One region of the Ectothiorhodospira lacustris genome, then DNA from elsewhere that is predicted to be linked to it. Evidence: predicted binding sites of a transcription regulator. Region 1 holds the regulator's gene; each other region holds the start of a gene.
The links. Region 1 encodes sigma-54, which starts transcription at its own class of promoters, with help from an activator protein. Its sites were predicted from a motif close to TGGCANGNTNCNTGCTT; they were not measured.

Region 2: nifL (nitrogen fixation negative regulator NifL) is a predicted target of sigma-54. The motif match lies at 1,859-1,875, and genes of this name have one in related genera.
Region 3: nifH (nitrogenase iron protein) is a predicted target of sigma-54. The motif match lies at 2,837-2,853, and genes of this name have one in related genera.

What each region holds. Positions count from the first base shown of each region.
Region 1 covers NZ_JAJNQM010000030.1:9,555-16,429, reverse strand. The annotation lists gene LQ952_RS07615 (PTS sugar transporter subunit IIA) at 1-370, opposite strand, end outside; gene hpf (ribosome hibernation-promoting factor, HPF/YfiA family) at 378-701, opposite strand; gene LQ952_RS07605 (RNA polymerase factor sigma-54) at 746-2,269, opposite strand; gene lptB (LPS export ABC transporter ATP-binding protein) at 2,436-3,161, opposite strand; gene lptA (lipopolysaccharide transport periplasmic protein LptA) at 3,158-3,652, opposite strand; gene lptC (LPS export ABC transporter periplasmic protein LptC) at 3,834-4,397, opposite strand; gene LQ952_RS07585 (KdsC family phosphatase) at 4,394-4,921, opposite strand; gene LQ952_RS07580 (KpsF/GutQ family sugar-phosphate isomerase) at 4,951-5,928, opposite strand; gene LQ952_RS07575 (calcium/sodium antiporter) at 6,118-6,875, opposite strand, start outside.
Region 2 covers NZ_JAJNQM010000019.1:28,689-35,563, forward strand. The annotation lists gene rsxC (electron transport complex subunit RsxC) at 1-478, opposite strand, end outside; gene LQ952_RS05655 (RnfABCDGE type electron transport complex subunit B) at 490-1,029, opposite strand; gene rsxA (electron transport complex subunit RsxA) at 1,051-1,632, opposite strand; gene nifL (nitrogen fixation negative regulator NifL) at 1,923-3,500, shown strand; gene nifA (nif-specific transcriptional activator NifA) at 3,521-5,083, shown strand; gene LQ952_RS05675 (phosphoribosylanthranilate isomerase) at 5,159-5,791, shown strand; gene trpB (tryptophan synthase subunit beta) at 5,778-6,875, shown strand, end outside.
Region 3 covers NZ_JAJNQM010000028.1:19,952-26,826, reverse strand. The annotation lists gene nifK (nitrogenase molybdenum-iron protein subunit beta) at 1-198, opposite strand, end outside; gene nifD (nitrogenase molybdenum-iron protein alpha chain) at 298-1,767, opposite strand; gene nifH (nitrogenase iron protein) at 1,900-2,781, opposite strand; gene LQ952_RS07275 (NAD(+)--dinitrogen-reductase ADP-D-ribosyltransferase) at 2,955-3,788, shown strand; gene LQ952_RS07270 (glycosyltransferase) at 3,824-4,555, opposite strand; gene purL (phosphoribosylformylglycinamidine synthase) at 4,555-6,875, opposite strand, start outside.

The DNA of each region.
Region 1 (6,875 bases):
ACATGCGGGCCAGCAACGCGAGGATCTGCAGGTGTTCGTCGGTACATTCGGTCGGGACCACCAGGGCGAACAGGATGTCCACGGGTTCGCTGTCCGGGGCATCATAGTCTACCCCCTTTCCCAGTTTGAGCAGGGCGGCACAGGCTTCGTCAGCGCCGGCCAGACGGCCGTGGGGAATGGCGACGCCATGCCCCAGGCCGGTGCTGCCCAGGCGTTCCCGGGCCAGCAGACTGTCGAAGATCTCTCCCTGGGTCAGCCTGGGCAGGTGGCTCGAAAGCATTTCACCCAGCATCTCCAGAGCGCGTTTCTTGCTGCTGACGTCCGGCAGACAGCAGACGCGCTCCGGGGCGAGAAGATCACCGATGTTCATGGATGTCTCACCCGACGTGGTTGCGGTGGGAGCCTTCGGCGCGGTGGTGGTCCTTGAGCTTTTCCTTGTGCTTGACCACCTGGCGGTCCAGCTTGTCGACCAGGGCATCGATGGCGGCATACATGTCGGCTTGGGTGGCATCGGCAAAGATGGTGTTGCCGCTGACCAGCATGTTGGCTTCCGCCTTCTGCTGCAGTTTCTCCACGGTCAGGACCACATGCACGTCAATGACGTTGTCGAAGTGGCGCTCCAGGCGCTGGAACTTGTCATTGACATAGTCGCGCAGGGCGTCGGTCAGGTCCACGTGATGACCGGTGAGGTTGATCTGCATGAGGTAACTCCTTGGTTAGGATGTGAATGTGAGGCCTTGGGAACTCAGACGAGGCGCTTGCGTTCGTTGGATGGCGGGATTGCCATGGCCTCGCGATACTTGGCAACGGTGCGCCTCGCTACCTGGATGCCCCGATCCACCAGGATCTGGGCAATCTTGCTGTCACTCAGGGGCTTGCCCTGGGGCTCTTCGGCAATCAATTTGCGGATCATGGCACGGATGGCCGTGGCGGAGCACTCCCCCCCATCGGCCGTCCCCACATGACTGGAGAAGAAATACTTGAATTCGTAAATCCCTTTCGGGGTGTGCATGTACTTCTGGGTGGTGACACGGGAGATGGTGGATTCATGCATCTCCAACTGCTCGGCGATGTCCCGCAGCACCAGGGGTTTCATGGCCTCGTCGCCGTGTTCCAGAAAGGCGCGCTGATGCTCCACAATGGCGGTGCCTACCCGCAGCAAGGTTTCGTTGCGGCTTTGCAGGCTCTTGATGAACCAGCGGGCCTCTTGCAGGCTGTTGCGCAGGTAGACGTTATCCTGACTGGAATCGGCCCGCCGTACAAAGCTGGCATAAAGCGGGTTCACTCGCAACCGGGGGGCGACTTCCGGGTTCAGTTCCACCTGCCAGTATCCCTCGCGCTTGCGCACGAAGACGTCGGGAATGATGTATTCCGGTGAGCTGGAGCTGATCAGGGTGCCCGGGCGGGGATTCAGGCTCTGTATCAGGGCCATCACCGCCTGCAGTTCTCCGTCGGCCAGTCCCAGTCGGCGCTGTACGCCTTTGAAATCACGGGTACCCAGGGCTTCGAGATGATCGCGCACCAGGGTCCTGGCCTCGGCCAGCCAGGCGGTATCCGGCGAGAACTGCTCCAGCTGCAGCAGCAGGCATTCTGAGAGATCGCGCGCGCCCACGCCCACGGGGTCCAAGTGCTGGACCATGCGCAGTACGGCTTCCACCTCATCCAGCTCCAGTTCCAGTTCCTGGTCCTGAGCCAGTCCGGCATGGATCTGTTCGATGGGTTCTCCCAGGTAACCGTCATCGTTGATGGCGTCGATGAGGGTCATGGCAATGACCTGATCCCGCTCGCTCAGGGGGGACAGGTTGATCTGCCAGAGCAGGTGATCACGCAGGTCCTCACCGGGGGCACTCTGGTTCTCGAACAGGTCGCGACCGTCGCCGTCCCCCCCCTGGCCGCCGCCGGTTGCCGGCATGTCGTAGAGGTCTTCCCAGTTGCTGTCCACCGGCAGCTCTTCGGGAATGTTCTCCGAGGCATCGCCTGTGCCGCCCGGTTCCGCGGGCTCTTCGAATTCCCGGCCCCCCGCATCCTTGTCGGTGCTGTCCGGCCTGCTGTCCATCTCTTCCCGCTGGGCCGCCGCCTCGTCCACACCGGTATCCAGGTCGGCGTCGGCGCCTTCCAGGGCTTCCAGCATCGGGTTGGTCTCCAGCGTCTCCTGGATCTGGGCCTGTAGCTCCAATGTGGACAGCTGCAGCAGCCGGATGGCCTGCTGCAGCTGTGGTGTCATGGTAAGGCTCTGGCCGAGACGGAGCTGGACAGAAGGTTTCAGCATAGGATGTGGCGTACCACCGGAGTCGTCAGGCAGGCGTTGAGTGGTCCCGGCAGTGTCGACGGCTCTTTTCCGTCATGCGCGGGGTCTGTCATCCGGATTATACGGCTTGGCACGAAAAATGTGACCCAGTGTGGGGAAACCATGAGATGGCTCAAAAACTGTACTTTCATAGTCGGAAATGGTCGCCCAGATAGACCCGTCTGACCTGGGGGTCGGCCAGCACCACTTCCGGCGGCCCTTCGCTGATCAGATGCCCGTCGCTCAGGATATAGGCGCGGTTGCAGATGCCCAGGGTCTCGCGAACGTTGTGATCGGTGATCAGCACCCCGATCTTGCGCGATACCAGATGGGTGATGATGCGCTGGATCTCGATCACGGAAATGGGGTCCACTCCGGCAAAGGGCTCATCCAGCAGGATGAAGGCCGGCTCCGTGGCCAGGGCGCGGGCAATCTCCACCCGGCGCCGCTCGCCACCCGAGAGACTGATGCCCAGGCTCTCGCGGATGTGCATGATCTGAAACTCTTCCAGCAGGGATTCCATGTGTTCATGGCGCTGGGCGCGGTTGAGGTCGCGGCGTGTTTCCAGTACGGCAAGGAGATTGTCTTCCACCGACAGCTTGCGAAACACCGAGGCCTCCTGGGGCAGATAGCCGATCCCCAGTTGCGCCCGGGCATGCATGGGTAGGGGGGTGATGTCCTTGTCGTCCAACTCGATGCGGCCGCCGTCGCAGGGGATGAGGCCGACGATCATGTAAAAGCAGGTGGTCTTGCCGGCCCCGTTGGGACCCAGCAGGCCGACGACTTCGCCGCTGTTCACCTGCAGAGAAACGCCGTCCACCGGTTTGCGGGCACGGTACTGTTTGACCAGGTCGCGGGTCTGCAGGCGGCTCATCGTGCGCCCTCGGCCGGGGCGGGAGCCTGATCCCTGGGAGTGAAAATCGCTTCGACGCGCCCGGTATCCCCGGTACGGGCTTCCAGGGTGGCCGTGCGCAGGTCATAGATGATGCGGCTGCCCCGGAACTCGTCCGCGCCCTGCCGGACGCGGGCACTGCCGCTCAGTTCCATGCGTTGCTCGGTGGGAAAGAACTCCATACGTGCGGCCTCGGCACGGACTTCCCGCCCCTGCGGGTCCTGGGTGCGTAGAGTTGCCGGTCGGCCTTCCGAGGTCATGCGCTCCAGGACCCGGCCCGGCGTATGGACCGTGACTGTATCACCGGTGATTTCCGTGGCGCCCTGGGTAATGCGTACACCGCCGCGGTAGGTGCTGATGCCTCGGTTGTCGTCCAGGGTGGCCGAGTCCGCCTCGATCCGGATGGGCAATGTCCGGTCCACCTGTGCCTGGAGCGGTCCGGCCAGCAGCAGGATGGCCAGTGCCGGGATCATGAGCCGCCCAGGGAGGCATTGAAAAACTCCCTCGCCGTCGCTCCCGCGAGGGCGGGAGCCCATGCTTTTCACTCCGTGACTGGATGCCCGCTTGCGCGGGAATGACGACCTGAGGAAGGCCGGCCGCATTCTGCTGGACCTTGATTCCCGCGGGTGCGGAAATGGCTGACTTGGAGCAACCCTAGTGGGGAACATAGACACCCCGTGCGTCACGTTTGAGTTCCAGAATTTCATGCCGAAGGTCCAGGAACAGACCTAGACCCTCGGCCTCCTGATAGGTGGTCCGCAGGTGTGCCGGGGCGTCGGTGACGGCCTGACGGGGGCCCGGCCAGAGGGTGGTGTCCCTGGTGGTGATGGTGATCGGACCTCGCTCGCCCTCGGCGGCGCGGTGGATGTGTACCTCGCCCAGCAATTTGACTTCATCGCCGGCGGGGGAGATCCAGCCCTGCTCGGAGCGCAGGGTCCAGGTGGCGCCGGGGCTGTACCGCAGGATCAGTACCGGGGTTTCCAGCCAGCGGGACCCGTCCGCCTGACGCTGTTCCATACGCTGACCGCGAAGCTGGTAACGGGGTTCACCAAGGGGATCCATATGGATGGCCGCGTATTGTTCCAGAAAGAAATCGGTCCCTTCGGTGGCCGCCTCTTCCAGCACCCGTCGGCGTTCATCGGCGTCCCGTGCCAGCCAGAAGCCGATGGCCGCAGCCAGGCTCAGCAGCGCGATCAAGAACAGGGAGGGCAGCTTCATCCCAGGTAGGTGGTCAGGGCGGCCTGCAGGGTGCCCTGGGCCTCCATGATGAATTCACAGGCCTCCCGGGCGGCGCCTCGCCCCCCCGGTTGCCGGGTCACATAGTGGGCGTGCTCCCTGACCAGGGCATGGGCATCGGCCACCGCAATGGCCAGGGCCACCCGGCGCATCACCGGCAGGTCCACCACATCATCGCCCACATAGGCGGTTTCCTCGGCGCTGACGCCGGCATCTGTCAGCAGGCCGTCCAGGGCCTCCAGCTTGTCGCGCCGGCCCTGGACCACGAGCCGGATTCCCAGATCCTGCATCCGGTGCTCCACGACCCCTGAACGCCGGCCCGTGAGGATGCCCACCTGAACGCCGCTGTCCGCCAGCATGCGCATGCCCTGCCCATCCTTGCTGTTGAAGGCCTTGTACTGGCGCCCGTCATCGTCCAGGAACAGACTGCCGTCGGTGAGCACGCCATCCACGTCGAAGATGACGAAGCGCACCCGTCGTGCGCGTTCAGTGAGAGTATCGGTCATGGGCTAAGATACCATGGGTCGGGTGGGGGTCAGACCACGCCGGCGCGCAGCAGGTCATGCATGTTGAGCGCTCCCACCAGTCGCTGGGCCTCGTCCAGCACCGGCAGGGCGCTGATCTTGTGGTCTTCCATGATCTTCAGGACTTCGGCTGCCAGCATGGTGGGAGAGGCGGTCTTGAATTGGCGGGTCATCACTTCGCCGATGGAGGTGGCATGCACATCCACGCCCCGGTCGAGGGTGCGGCGCAGGTCGCCGTCGGTGAAGACGCCGATCAGCCGTCGCTGTTCGTCCACCACGGCGGTCATGCCCAGCCCCTGGCGGCTGATCTCCAGCAGGGCATCACCCAGGGGCGCATCGGCCCGCACCATGGGGATACGGTCGCCGGTATGCATAATGTCCGCCACATGCAGAAGCAGCCGGCGCCCCAGGCGTCCGCCCGGGTGCGAGCGGGCGAAATCGTCGGCGGTGAAGCCCCTGGCTTCCAGCAAGGCCACGGCCAGCGCGTCGCCCATGGCCAGGGCGGCGGTGGTGCTGGCCGTGGGGGCCAGACCCAGGGGGCAGGCTTCCTTGGATACGCTCACGTCCAGGTTGACGGTGGCTTCCCGCGCCAGGGTGGAGCGGGGGTTGCCGGTGAGGGCAATCATGGGTACACCCAGGCGGCGGATCAGTGGCAGGATGGTGAGCAGTTCGTTGGTCTCGCCGGAGTTGGACAGGGCAATGACCGTGTCGCCCGACGTGATCATGCCCAGGTCCCCGTGGCTGGCTTCGCCCGGGTGGACAAAAAACGCGGGTGTCCCGGTGCTGGCCAGGGTGGCGGCGATCTTGTTGCCGATATGCCCGGACTTGCCCATGCCCGTGACCACCACGCGGCCGGTGCAGGCCAGCAGGTGTTCGCAGGCACGGATGAAGCGGGCGTCAATGCGGGCCATCAGGCCGCGGATGCCCTCGGCCTCGGTGTCCAGTACCGCCAGGGCGAGTTCGCGGGTCTTTTCCGGATTGAGTTTCATGATGCTGTAATGCTACCAATGCTTCAGGTGGGTTGAACAAGATTATTTTTGGCTTCCCGGCTGCTTCACCCCTCACCCCAACCCCTCTCCCGCAAGGGGGGAGGGGCTTGGTCCTGTCTCCCTTCTCCCCTTGTGGGAGAAGGGCCGGAGATGAGGGGGATGCCCGCTACCGTCACTCTGCCGGAATCTTCACGCCGCTCCCCCGGCCGGACTCAGGCTCAGATACACCCAGGTCATGTAGCCGATGAAGAGTGCCAGTAGCAGTCCGCCCTCCATCCGGTTGATGCGCCTTGGACGCCCCCTGAAACTGAAGGCCATGACGATGATCAGCAGGGTCAGTCCCAGCATGACCGGGAAATCCCGCCACAGGGCATCCGCCGGTACGCCGGCGGGACGGATCAGGCCGGGAATGGCCAGCACACCCAGCAGGTTGAACAGGTTCGAGCCCAGGATGTTGCCCAGTACCAGGTCTGGCTCATTGCGTCGGGCACTCACCAAGGCCGCCGCCAGTTCCGGCAGGCTGGTGCCGATGGCGACGATGGTCAGTCCGATCACCAGGTCGCTCACCCCCAGGGCGGTGGCGATGTTCACCGCCCCCCAGACCAGGGCCCGGGCGCTGATCAGCAGCAGCACCAGGCCGAGCACCAGCCAGACCACGGCCTTGCCGGTGGGCACCGCCCGGGGGATTTCCGCCTCGAACTCGCCCTGGATGGGATCGGGGCCATTGTTGCGTCCCTTGAGGCCGTCCCGCACCATCCAGGCCATGACCAGGATCAGGCCGCCCAGCAGGATGAGTCCATCCATCCTGCCCAGGGTGCCGTTGAGCACCAGCAGATAGGCCAGTACGCTGACCCCCAGGACCAGGGGCATCTCCTTGCGCAGGGTGCCGGAGGTGATGGCCAGGGGGGCGATCAGGGCCGTCATGCCCAGGATCAGGCCGATGTTGG
Region 2 (6,875 bases), on a different contig from region 1:
GTCGGGACCCCAGGTTCAGCTTGATGGCGGCGGGAAAGGTGGCCCCGCCCATGCCCACCACCCCGGCCTCGGCCACCCGCTGGGCGATGATTTCCGGTTCCAGATTCAGGGCATGTTCCGGGTCCGGCTCTTCCTGCCGGCGATCCTCGCCGTCCGGCTCGATGACGATGGTCTCCACCGGCAGGCCGCTGGGGTGGGGCGCGGGATGGGGTTCCACCGCCAGGATCCGTCCGGAGGTGGGGGCATGCACGGCCGCCGATACGGCGCCGTCGCCGCGGGCGATCATCTGGCCCTTAAGGACGGTGTCGCCGGCGGTGACCACCGGGCGCGCGGCGGCACCGATATGTTGCTGCACCGGCAGATAGAGCCGTGCCGGCAGGGGCAGGGGCTCGATCGGCAATCCGCTGGTGGCCTGTTTGCGGTCATCGGGATGGACGCCGCCCTTGAACGCGGGCCGCTTGCGCATAAAAAAGAACATGGGGAGCACCTTCAGGCCGATTTGGGTTTGGGCCAGTGCCAGCGGCGCAGGCTGGGGGCTTCCGGCACCAGGGTCAGGCCCTGGGTAGGACAGACCTCCACGCATTTGCCGCAGCCGTTGCAGGCCTCGGTGAAGACCGTATGAATCTGCCGATTGGCACCCATGATGGCGTCGGTGGCGCAGACCTTGTAGCAGCGGGTGCAGCCGTTGCAGTGGTCGGGATCGATCACCGCAAAGGCGGGGACTTCCTCGCCCATGGCAGACAGGTCCACGGTGATGTCCAACTTGTCGGCCAGTTGCTGGGCCAGGAGCTTGCCGCCCGGCGGACACAGGGTCACCGGAGCCGTGCGGCTTGCCAGGGCCTGGGCGGCACTGGGGCAACCGGGCAGGCCGCACTGACCACAGTTGGTCCCAGGCAGCATGGCCTCGATCTCGTCAACCAGCGGGTCCTTTTCCACCCTCAGGTATTTGGCGGCCATGCCCAGGCCGTAGCCCAGGAGCAACCCCATGGTGGTGAGGATGAAAATGGCGGAAAGCAGGGAAGGTTCCATCGGAAGTACCTCCTGTCGCGGTCAGGCGAAGTTGAGTCCGGCGAATCCCATGAAGGCCAGGGACAACAGGCCGGCGACGATGAAGCCAATGGGGGCGCCGGCAAAGGCCGCCGGCACGTTGCTGATGGCCAGACGTTCCCGCAGGGCGGCAAAAATCACCATCACAAGAGTGAAGCCCAGGGCCGCGCCCAGACCGAAGGTCACGCTCTGCAAAAAGCCGTGGCCCTCCTGCACGTTGAGCAGGGCCACGCCCAGCACGGCGCAGTTGGTGGTGATGAGCGGCAGGAAGATCCCCAGCACCTGATGAAGGGCGGCGCTGGTCTTGCGGATGACCATCTCGGTGAACTGCACCACGGCGGCGATCACCAGGATGAAGGACAGGATGCGCAAAAAGCCCAGGTCCAGCGGTGCCAGCACGAAATACTCCAGCAGCCACCCCGCCACGGAAGCCAGGGTGAGCACGAAGGTGGTGGCCAGCCCCATGCTCAGGGCGGTGTCCAGCTTGTTGGAGACACCCATGAAGGGGCACAGCCCCAGAAATTGCACCAGCACCACGTTGTTGACCAGGGCGGTGCCCACGAGTAGCAGCATGAACTCTGTCACGGTCGGATCCTTCGGTTCGGTTGTCGAAGAATCTGCATCTTGTGTGCCACTTGGTGAATGCGCGTTTCAGGTGCGCAAATCAACGGGTTTTGCGGGAGATTGCACCGTGCTGGTGCGGATTTTCCTGTGGGGATCGTGACAGTGAGCGTGGGGCAGGGCGGGTTCTGTGGGGAATCCGACAAAGACATACCCCTCCCAATCCCGGGGAAAGCTCCGACATTGTTGCTGGCCCGGATTTTGCTGGATATTCGTCAGGAACCCAGCCCAACTCACCCGGGAGATACACCCCCATGAGCCAACCCGATCAACCCGCCGTCGCGGGCCTGGCCGATACCATCCGCACCCCGGAGGGGATGCTGCCGGCGCGCCTGTTCTTTGAAGCGGTGGAGCAGTCCTCGGTGGCCATCTCCATCACCGACACCAAGGCGAGCATCCTCTACGCCAATCCGGCTTTCGAGCGGGTGACCGGTTACGGGGTGGGCGAGGTGATCGGGCGTAATGAATCCATCCTTTCGGACCGTCACACCCCCGGGTTGGTCTACGAGACCCTCTGGGGTCGGTTGCGTCAGCTCAAGCCCTGGTCCGGGGTGCTGGTCAACCGGCGTAAGGACGGCAGCCGCTATCTGGCGGAACTGAGCATCGCCCCGGTGCTGGATGCCCGGGGCCAGCTCAGCCATTACCTGGGCATGCATCGGGATGTGACCGAGATGCATCAGCTGGAACAGCAGGTACGCAATCAAAAGGCCCTGATCGAGTCGGTGGTGGATGCGGAGCCGGTGGCCATTGCCCTGCTGGATGAGGCCGGTCAGGTCGTGCTGGACAACCAGGAATACAAGAAACTGACCGGCGACATGGGCGGGCGCGAGCCGGCCCGGGAATTTCTCACCGCCCTGGCCGAGAGCATGGGCGATGCGTTCGAGACCGCCCGCAGCACCGGGGAAGGCTTCGTCGACCGGGAGGTGCAGTTCGATCCGGGCGGCGGCGCAGCCCCCCGCTGGTTTTCCTGTTCCGGTACCTGGTTCAAGGAACGGGACACCAGCGCGGATTCCTTTTTCGAGGCACGTAAGGCCAATTATCTGGTGCTGGTGGCCAAGGAGGTCACCGAGATCCGCCGGCGGCAGGAAGAGATGCGCATGAATGCCCTGCGCGCCCTGACCGCCGAGGGCGAGCTGGTGGAGAGCATGCGCGAGACCCTGGCAGGCGCCATCTACCAGATGCAGGGCCCGGTCAACATGATTGCCGCCGCCGCCCAGCTGCTGGAGCGTCGCCGTCAGGGGGAGGGCGGTACCGATCCCTTGCTGAATGTGCTCCAGGATGCCCTGGCCGCCGGGCGCCGGGCCTTGCAGACCCTGGAAGACTCTATGCCGGAGGAGCGGGATGAGCCCTTGGCCCCGGTCAACATCAATGCCCTGTTGCGGGAGGTGCTGGGGTTGTCCACCCGGCGCCTGCTGGCCGCCGGGGTGGTGGTGGACTGGCAGCCGGCGCCGGTACTGCCCAGTGTGCTGGGCCGGGAGGGGCGGCTCCGGGGCATGTTCAAGCAACTGGTGGACAATGCCCTGGACGCCATGGACAGCGCCACCGGCGGGCGCCGGGAGATCCGCATCCTCACCGAGTCCCGGGGCGATGCGGTACATGTGAGCATCCAGGATTCCGGCCCGGGCATCCCCGAGCATCTGCGCTTGCGGGTATTCGAGCCCTTTGTCAGCACCAAGGGCCGTTCCGGCGGTCGCGCCGGGATGGGCCTGCCCATGGTCCAGGAAGTGGTCAACCAGCATGCCGGTCTGATCGAGATTGATCCCGGCTGTCATGAAGGCTGCCGTATCCGCCTGCAGTTCCCCACCGCCGCACGACGACAAGACCCGAACTGACCCAGGGAAGCCTCATGGTAATGTCTTCTTCAGCCTTAAGAGAGAATGGCGGGCAGCGCGCCGATTTGGTGGAGATGCAGCTGGACGCCCTCTACCAGGTGAGTCAGGTGCTCAGCCGTTCGGCGGATCTTCACGAGATCCTGTCCGACGTACTCCACGTACTGCACGAAGCCGCCGACATGCAGCGGGGAATGGTGTCGCTGCTGGACCCTTCCAGCGGTGAACTGATGGTGGGTGCCGCTCACACCGGCCATCGTGAGCAACTGGAAAAGGTGCGTTACCGTCCCGGTGAGGGCGTGGTCGGGGCGATCCTCAAGGAGGGCGATACCCTGGTGATCCGACGTATCGCCGATGAGCCCCGGTTTCTGGATCGCTTGCGTCTGTATGTGCCGGAGTTGCCCTTCATCGGCGTGCCCATCCAGGTGGGGGACGAAGCTCCCATCGGGGTGCTGGCCGCTCAGCCGGCTGCCGATGATGGGCTGCTCACCGAGCGGGCCCGTTTCCTGGAGATGGTGGCCAACCTGTTGGCGCAGACCGTGCGCCGTGCCTGGGACCTGGAAAAGGAGCGCCAGGCGCTGACCGATGAGCGGGACCGTCTGCGCCGGGAGGTGCGCAGCGGGTATCACCTGGATAACGTGGTGGGACATTCCCGGGAGATGCGCCGGGTGTTCGAACAGGTGCGTCAGGTGGCCAAGTGGCATACCACGGTGTTGATCCGGGGGGAGACCGGCACCGGCAAGGAATTGATCGCCAATGCCATCCACTACAATTCTTCCCGGGCCAATGGTCCCTTCATCAAGCTCAACTGCGCCGCCCTGCCGGATAACCTGCTGGAAAGCGAGTTGTTCGGCCACGAAAAGGGGGCCTTTACCGGTGCCGTGGCCCAGCGCAAGGGGCGCTTCGAGCAGGCCGACGGCGGTACCATCTTCCTGGACGAGATCGGCGAGATCTCCCAGGCCTTTCAGGCCAAATTGCTTCGGGTGTTGCAGGAAGGTGAGTTTGAGCGGGTAGGAGGTACCCGTACCCTCAAGGTGGATGTGCGGGTGGTGGCGGCCACCAACCGCAATCTGGAAGACGAAGTGGAGCAGGGGGAGTTTCGCGAGGATCTGTATTACCGCCTCAACGTGATGCCCATCTTCCTGCCCGCCCTGCGCAAGCGCACTGAGGACATCCCGGATCTGGCCCGTTTCCTGGTGGGCAAGCTGGCCAGGGCGCAGGGGCGCCCCCTGGATATCACCGATGGTGCCATCCGCACCCTGATGCGCCATGACTGGCCGGGCAACGTGCGTGAGCTGGAAAATTGCCTGGAACGGGCGGCCATCATGAGTGAGACGGGAAGTATCGATCTGGATGCGATCCAGCTCACGGGGCTGGAAGAGAAGCTGCCGTCGGCGCGCAAGGCCGTCGCCCCGCCTCCGGAAACGGATCTGGATGATCCGGAGCTGGACGAGCGGGAGCGGGTGATCGCCGCCCTGGAACAGGCGGGCTGGGTGCAGGCCAAGGCGGCCCGTCTGCTGGGGATGACCCCGCGCCAGATCGCCTATCGGATCCAGACCCTGAAGATCCGCGTCAAGCAGTTCTGAGACCGGCCGGCAACCTGCTGATGCCCGTTCCCTTTTCTGGTACGCTTGGCGACTCGGTTCACCAGGCTGGCCTTCATGCGCACCCGTATCAAGATCTGCGGCATCACCCGACCTGAGGACGCCCGGGCCGCCGTGCAGGCGGGCGCGGACGCCCTCGGGCTGGTGTTCTACGCGCGCAGCCCGCGCGCTGTCACCCCGGACCAGGCCCGCGCCATTGCCGCCGTGGAAGCCCCGTTCGTCACCCGGGTCGGCCTGTTCGTGAATGCCGATGCCCAATGGGTGCGCCAGGTGCTGGCTCAGGTCAGCCTGGACCTGCTGCAGTTCCATGGGGACGAACCCCCCGATTACTGCGAGTCCTTCGGCCACGACTACCTCAAGGCCATCCCCATGGCCGAGCCTGTGGCCGTCGGCGAGTACATGGATCGTCATCCCAGGGCTCTGGGCTTTCTGCTGGACAGCCATGGCGCCGGCCAGGTGGGCGGGACCGGCAAGACCTTCGACTGGTCCAACTGGCCTACCCGGGCAACGCGCCCCCTGGTCCTGGCCGGTGGACTCCATCCGGACAACGTGGCCGCAGCCGTGCAACAGACCTGCCCCTGGGCGGTGGACGTGAGCAGCGGCGTGGAGTCGGCCCCGGGCCTGAAGGACCCGGAACGCATGACCCGATTCATCAGCGAGGTAGTACGTGTCGACCGTGATCAAGCCTGAACAGACGCCGGACTGGCGCGCCTTCCCGGATGCCCGCGGGCACTTCGGACCCTATGGCGGCCGTTTCGTTTCCGAGACCTTGATGGAACCCCTGCTGGAGTTGCAGGAGGCCTATCAGCGTTATCTCCAGGATCCCCAGTTCCTGGATGAGCTTGACCGGGATCTGGCCCATTACGTGGGGCGTCCCAGCCCCCTCTATTTGGCCGAGCGCCTGACTCGGGAGCTGGGTGGGGCCAGGGTCTATCTCAAGCGGGAAGACCTCAATCACACCGGTGCCCACAAGGTGAACAACACCATCGGCCAGGCCCTGCTGGCCAAGCGAATGGGTAAGACCCGCATCATCGCCGAGACCGGCGCCGGTCAGCACGGCGTGGCTACCGCCACCGTGGCGGCCCGCCTGGGGCTGGAATGCGTGGTCTACATGGGCGCCGAGGACATCCAGCGCCAGGCCCCCAACGTCTATCGCATGCGCCTTTTGGGTGCCCGGGTGGTGCCGGTCACCTCCGGTTCCCGCACCCTCAAGGATGCCCTCAACGAGGCCATGCGGGACTGGGTCACCCACGTGGACAACACCTTCTACATTATCGGCACCGTGGCCGGCCCCCATCCCTATCCCGCCATGGTGCGGGATTTCCAGGCCATCATCGGCCGCGAGGCCCGCGAACAGTACCAGGCGGCCGAAGGCCGGCTGCCCGATGCCCTGGTGGCCTGTGTGGGCGGCGGTTCCAACGCCATCGGTCTGTTCCATCCGTTCCTCGCCGACGAGGGGGTGGCCATGTACGGTGTGGAGGCCGCCGGTGACGGCATCGACACCGGGCGCCATTCCGCACCCCTGTGCGCCGGCAAGCCCGGTGTGCTGCACGGCAACCGCACCTATCTGATGGAGGACGAGGACGGTCAGATCATCGAGACCCACTCCGTCTCCGCCGGTCTGGATTACCCGGGGGTGGGTCCCGAGCATGCCTGGCTCAAGGATGTGGGTCGGGTGCAGTACGTGCCCATCACCGACCGCGAGGCCATGGAGGCCTTCCACCGCCTGACCCGCACCGAGGGCATCATCCCGGCCCTGGAATCCAGTCACGCC
Region 3 (6,875 bases), on a different contig from region 1:
CGGGTCCACGGTCAGGGCCTCGCGCTGGAAGTTCAGCTCCTTGTACTCTTCCGTGGTGGTCCATTCGAAGATCTCACGTACCTTCTCGGGGCTGTGGGCCTCCTCGGCGACGGCCCGCTTGCGGGCCAGGACTTCCTGATACTCCTCGCTCTGGAACAGGGGGTAGCAGGGTTTGATGTTTTCTGCGTTCTGGCTCATGGTAATTTCTCCTGCCGCGCCACCAATCTGTGGACGAACGGTCTGGAATGACATCTGTCGGTGGCCGTGGCGCCGGTTACGGCGGCGCCACGGTCAGGTTCAGGCGGCCTTGGCGGCAGCGTCAGCTTTCTTCCACGGGGCCTGGAGCTTGTCCCAGCAGGGATTGTTCAGGGTCATATCCATGTCCCGGGCGAAGATGGCAAAACCGTCGTAGCCGTGGTACGGACCGGAGTAATCCCAGGAGTGCATCTGCCGGAAGGGAATGCCCATCTTCTGGAAGATGTATTTCTCCTTGATCCCGGAACCCACCAGGTCGGGACGCACCCGCTTGACGAACTCTTCCAGCTCATAGCCGGTGACGTCGTCATACAGCAGCGTGCCTTCACCCAGGTCCTTGATGGTGCGGTCGTAGTCGTCGTTATGAGCAAACTCGTAGCCGGCACCCACCACTTCCATGCCCAGGTCCTCGTAGGCGCCCACCACGTGACGGGGGCGCAGGCCACCCACGTAGAGCATCACCTTGCGGCCTTCCAGGCGCGGACGGTACTTCTCGATGATGGCGTTCATCTCGGACGTGTACTTGGCGATCACCCGCTCCGCCCCTTCCTGGATCTTCTCATCGAAGAGCGAGGCGATCTTGCGCAGGCTCTCGGCGATCTTGGTGGGGCCGAAGAAGTTGTATTCCATCCACGGAATGCCGTACTTCTCTTCCATGTGACGGGCCAGGTAGTTCATGGAGCGATAGCAGTGCAGCAGGTTCACCTTGGCCTTGGGGGCCAGTTCCAGCTCGGAGATGGTGCCGTCGCCGGACCACTGAGCCACTACCCGCAGGCCCATTTCCTCCAGCAGGATGCGGGAAGCCCAGGCGTCGCCGCCGATATTGTAGTCACCGGTCAGGGCCACGTCGTAGGGGGTGGACTCGAAGCTGTTGTCATCATCCCGGTTGGGCAGCACCCAGTCGCGGATGGCGTCGTTGGCAATGTGGTGACCCAGGGACTGGGACACACCGCGGAAGCCTTCGCAGCGCAGCGGCACCACCGGCTTTTCCAGTTCCTTGGCCTTTTTCTTGGAGACGGATTCGATGTCGTCACCGATCAGCCCCACCGGGCACTCGGACTGGATGCTGATGCCCTTGTGCAGGGGGAACAGGGTCTGGATCTCGTCAATGAGCTTTTCCAGCTTCTTGTCACCGCCGAAGACGATGTCCTTTTCCTGGAAATCGGAGGTGAAATTCATGGTGCCGAAGACATTCACACCGGTGTGGCCGGTGTAGTAGTTGCGGCGACCGGCGCGGGAATACTGGCCGCAGCCGACGGGGCCATGAGAGATATGGACCATGTCCTTGATGGGACCCCAGACCACGCCCTTGGAACCGGCGTAAGCGCAGCCGCGGATGGTCATCACCCCGGGGACCGACTTGCGGTTGGAGACGATGCACTTCTTGGCCTGTTCGGTATTGGGATCACTGACAGCCAGGTGCTTCGCACGGTCCTTCCGGGCTTTCTCCGGATAGACCTCGAGGACTTCCTGGATCAGGGCCTCGGCTTCTTCGCGTTTCATTGCGCACATTGCGATTTGCTCCTCTTGCGCCGCCACTAATCCGTGGACGTACGCCAGGTGGAATTCTCATGAACACGCCGCTGCGCGGCGCGCCTGCCGGCGGAAGGCCCCCACGGGGCACCTCCCTTCCGGCCTGAACCCTTATGCGGTGGCTTCTTCTTCCGCGGTCTTGCCGACGATGCTCTCGTCTTCCGCGTCCAGGATGCCGAATTGCATCAGCAGGTCTTCCAGCTCATCCATGGTGCAGGGGGTGGGGACCACGAACAGCTTGTTGTCGATGACCTTTTGGGCCAGTGCCCGGTACTCGTCGGCCTGCTTGGCCTTGGGGTCATACTCGATCACGGTCATGCGGCGAATTTCGGCCCGCTGCACCACGTTGTCGCGGGGCACGAAGTGAATCATCTGGGTGCCCAGCTTTTCGGCCAGGGCGACGATCAGGTCGTCTTCACGGTCGGTGTTGCGGCTGTTGCAGATCAGACCGGCCAGACGGACACTGCCGGAACTGGCATACTTCACGATCCCCTTGGCGATGTTGTTGGCCGCGAACATGGCCATCATCTCGCCGGAAACCACGATGTAGATTTCCTGGGCCTTGTTTTCGCGGATGGGCATGGCGAAACCGCCGCAGACCACGTCGCCGAGCACGTCGTAGAAGACGAAGTCCAGGTCTTCTTCATAGGCGCCTTCCTCTTCGAGGAAGTTGATGGCGGTGATGACGCCGCGGCCGGCGCAACCCACGCCCGGCTCGGGACCGCCGGACTCGACACACTTGATGCCGGCGTAGCCGGTCTTGAGTACGTCTTCCAGTTCCAGGTCTTCCACGCTGCCGGCATCGGCGGCCATCTGCATGATGGTATCCTGGGCCTTGGCGTGCAGGATCAGACGGGTGGAGTCGGCCTTGGGGTCGCAACCGACGATCATGATCTTCTTGCCGGCCTCGGCCAGGGCCGCGACCAGGTTCTGAGTGGTGGTGGACTTGCCGATACCGCCTTTACCGTAGATTGCACATTGACGAAGGGCCATGGCTTTGTTCTCCTCTGCCTGACTGTTGCGATTGGGTGTGCGTGCACCCTGTATTCAGCAAACCCCGTGCCAATCGCAAAATAAATGCATAAGCCTCTGTTTATTAAGTTAAAAACACTCTTTAAACAATCCGACATTGCACGTGAGATACACGACAAAGACCCCCGTTCTGTATGGATAACGACACCCCGCCGCCCCCTTCCCTACCCGCTGAAGCCCGTCTGCCCATCAATCGCTGCAATCTGCCCGCGGTGATCCTGGGCAGCCTCACCTTCCAGGATCACCCCGCCCCACTGGAACTGGATGGAGTCAGGGCCCTGCATGGGGATTTGTGGCGTCATTTGGATGGGCTGGATGACGCAGCGGTCCGTATCCATGACTTCATGGCCTACATGCGCGGCCACTTCTGCCTGGATGATCCGGTGGCCTGCGGGCTGACGCTGGGGGAAGAAGGCGGTCGGGCGCGGGCGGATTACCTGCGCACCCTCCGGGGCTGGTGGTTCAACCCGGATGGCCGGGAGGCGGCGGTCGTCAAGGGCTGGGTGGAATCCCGTTTCGGGCTGATCACCCGTTTTCACCGCGAACCCCTGCCGGATGCGGAGTCGGAGGCCTACGGGCGGTTCATGCAGGAACGGGTCTGTGGGGTTTACAACACCAATGCCCTGGAATCACAGTTGGACCTGCTGTACTCCTACACCCAGTATGAACTGCGGCGGCGGGCACCCGCACGCACCCATCTCACCCTGTACCGGGGCGTGAACCGGCTGGCGGACCACGAGGTGCTGGCCCATCTGTCCGGCAGCGAGGCCTTGGTGCTGTTGAATAACGTGAATGCCTTCAGCGCGGTGCGGGAACGGGCGGACGAGTTCGGGGACTACATCCTGACGGTGAAGGTGCCAACGACCAAGGTCTGCTGCTTCCAGGACCTGCTACCGGGGGTGCTGCAGGGCGAGGGAGAGCACCTGGTGATCGGCGGGGTGTACCGGGTGAAGGTCAGCCTGATGTAAGCCCCCTCTGTGGAGAGAGGCGCCCGCCATCAGGGCTATTTCGGCCGGCGATACCAAAACCAGGTGAGCCGGCGCGAACGCAGGGCAAAAGGCACCAGCAGCACCGTCGCCGTCACCAGAAAATGCTGCCAGGGAGAAAACCACTGGGCCTTGCGCCCGGAGGTCCGTACCGTCGGTTCCGGCAGCACGTGAAACCGCTGCCCGTGGCGCCGCCCCCAGCGCTTGAGGCGGCGGGACAGAAACACCTCCTCCCCCGCATAGACCTTTTCACTGAAGCCGCCCACGGCCTGGAAGGCCTCGCGGGTGCAGAAGATATAGCATCCGGCCACCAGTCCCAGGGACAGGGACAACCAGTTCCAGAAACGGGCCCCCAGCCGATAGAACCCGTAATCCAGGTGGTCAAACTCCACCCGCGCCCCACCGGCGCAGATCCGCCCCGAGGCCAGGGCATCCAGACTGGCCCGCAACAGTGCTGAGGTAGGCCAGGTATCGGCGTCTACGAAAATCAGCCAGTGTCCCCGCGCCACCTCCGCACCCGCATTGCGGGCGCGGGCGATACGGCGCACCGGCTCATGAACCACGACGGCGCCTGCCGCCCGGGCGATGTCAGCGGTGTCGTCGTCGGAATCATTATCGACGACGATGATTTCACACGACTCCGGCAGGCCGTTACAGGCCTGCCTCAGGTTGTCCAGGGTGCGCCCCAGCAACTCGGCCTCGTTCCAGGCGGGAATGACGAAGGAGACCTGGGGCGCGGTCTTCGGCATCAGCCCACCCAGACCCGGGCATTTCTGAACATCCGCAGCCACGGGCCATCCTCGGCCCAGTCCCGGGGATGCCAGGAATACTGCACGGTACGGAACACCCGCTCCGGGTGAGGCATCATGATGGTCACTCGGCCGTCCTCCGTGGTCAGCCCGGTGATGCCCAGGGGGGAGCCGTTGGGGTTGGCCGGATAGTGCCGCGCCAGTTCACCCCGGTTATCCACGTAGCGCAGGGACACCATCCCCGAGTCCATCACCCCTTTAGCCGAGTCACCACCGAAGTCCGCCCTGCCCTCGCCGTGAGCCACGGCGATGGGCAGCCGGGACCCTTCCATGCCCTTGAGCAGCACCGACGGGCTGGGCATCACCTCCACCAGGGACAGGCGGGCCTCGAACTGCTCCGAGCGGTTGCGCTCGAAACGGGGCCAGTGACCGGCACCGGGGATCAGTTCCTTGAGCTGGGACAGCATCTGGCAGCCGTTGCACACCCCCAGGGAGAAGGTGTCCGGACGGTGGAAAAAGGCCTGGAAGGCCTCGCGCAGGCGGGGGTTGAAGAGGATGGAACGGGCCCAGCCGCCACCGGCGCCCAGCACGTCCCCATAGGAGAAGCCGCCGCAGGCCACCAGACCGCGGAAGTCCGCCAGGTCCACCCGGCCCTCGATGAGGTCGGTCATGTGCACGTCCACGGCGGCAAAACCAGACAGGTGGAACGCGGCGGCCATCTCCACCTGGCCGTTCACCCCCTGCTCCCGAAGGATCGCCACCCGGGGACGGGTGCCGGTCTGGATGAACGGCAGGGCCGGGTCCTCGGACGGATCAAAGCCCAGTACCGGGGTCAGGCCGGGATCTGACTCATCGGCCAGGGCCTCGAAGGCCTCCCGGGCGCAGTCGGGGTCATCCCGCAGGGCCTGCATGCGGTAGCTGGTTTCGGCCCAGCACGAGTACAGCTCGCTGCGGGGGGCCTGGAACAGGATCTCGTGGCCCCGACGGAAGACGATGCTCTGCTCGTCATTGAGGCTGCCGATGACGTGGCTGTGATGGCCCAGACCGGCGTTATTGAGCAGCGCCAGCACGTCCTCCACGGCATCGTGAGAGACCTGCACCACCGCCCCCAGCTCCTCGCAGAACAGGGCGGCATGGTCGTCATCCCCCAGGTCGTCCAGGTGGACGGTGATGCCGGTGCGACCGGCGAAGGCCATCTCGCACAGGGTGGCCAGCAACCCACCGTCGGAACGATCGTGATAGGCCAGCAGGTGGCCTTCCCGGTTGAGTTCCTGAATGGCGGCGAAGAAGCGCTTGAGCATGTCCGGATCATCCAGATCCGGGGCGTGGTGACCCACCTGGCCGAACACCTGGGCCAGGGCGGAGCCGGCCAGACGGCGGTGACCCTTGCCCAGGTCGATGAGGATCAGATCCGTATCCCCCTGGTCGGTCACCAGCTGAGGCGTGAGGGTGCTGCGCACGTCGCTCACCGGGGCGAAGGCGGAGATGATCAGGGACAGGGGGGCGCTCATCACCCGTTCCTCGCCGTCCTGCCGCCAGACCGTGCGCATGGACAGGGAGTCCTTGCCCACCGGGATGGCGATGCCCAGGCGGGGACACAGCGCCTCCCCCACGGCCCTGACGGTGTCGAACAGGGCGGCGTCCTCCCCCGGGTGACCGGCGGCGGCCATCCAGTTGGCGGAGAGGCGGATCAGGGACAGATCGTCCACCGCCGCCGCGGCCATGTTGGTGATGGCCTCGCCGATGGCCATGCGTCCGGAGGCGGCGGGATGCACCAGGGCGATGGGGGTGCGCTCGCCCATGGCCATGGCCTCGCCGGTATGGGACCAATAGTCGCTGGCGGTCACCGCTACGTCCGCCACCGGCACCTGCCAGGGGCCGACCATCTGATCCCGGGTCACGAGCCCGGTCACGGTGCGGTCACCGATGGTGATGAGGAAGGACTTGGAGGCCACGGCGGGCAGCCGCAGCACCCGACGCACGGCCTCGCCCAGGTCCATCACCGAGGTATCCACCTCCGGTTTCTGGAAGCTGCGGTGGTGCACGTCCCGGAGCATCTTCGGGGGCTTGCCCAGCAGCACTTCCATGGGCAGGTCCACCGGGTGATTGGCGAACAGGGCATCCCCCACCAGCAGACGCCGCTCGGCGGTGGCCGTACCCACCACGGCAAAGGGTGCCCGCTCCCGTTCACACAGGGCGGTGAAGGCCTCCAGGCGCCGGGCATCGATGGCCAGGACGTAGCGTTCCTGGGCCTCGTTGCACCAGATCTCCATGGGGGAGAGCCCCGGTTCGTCGGAGGGCACGGTACGCAGCTCGATGC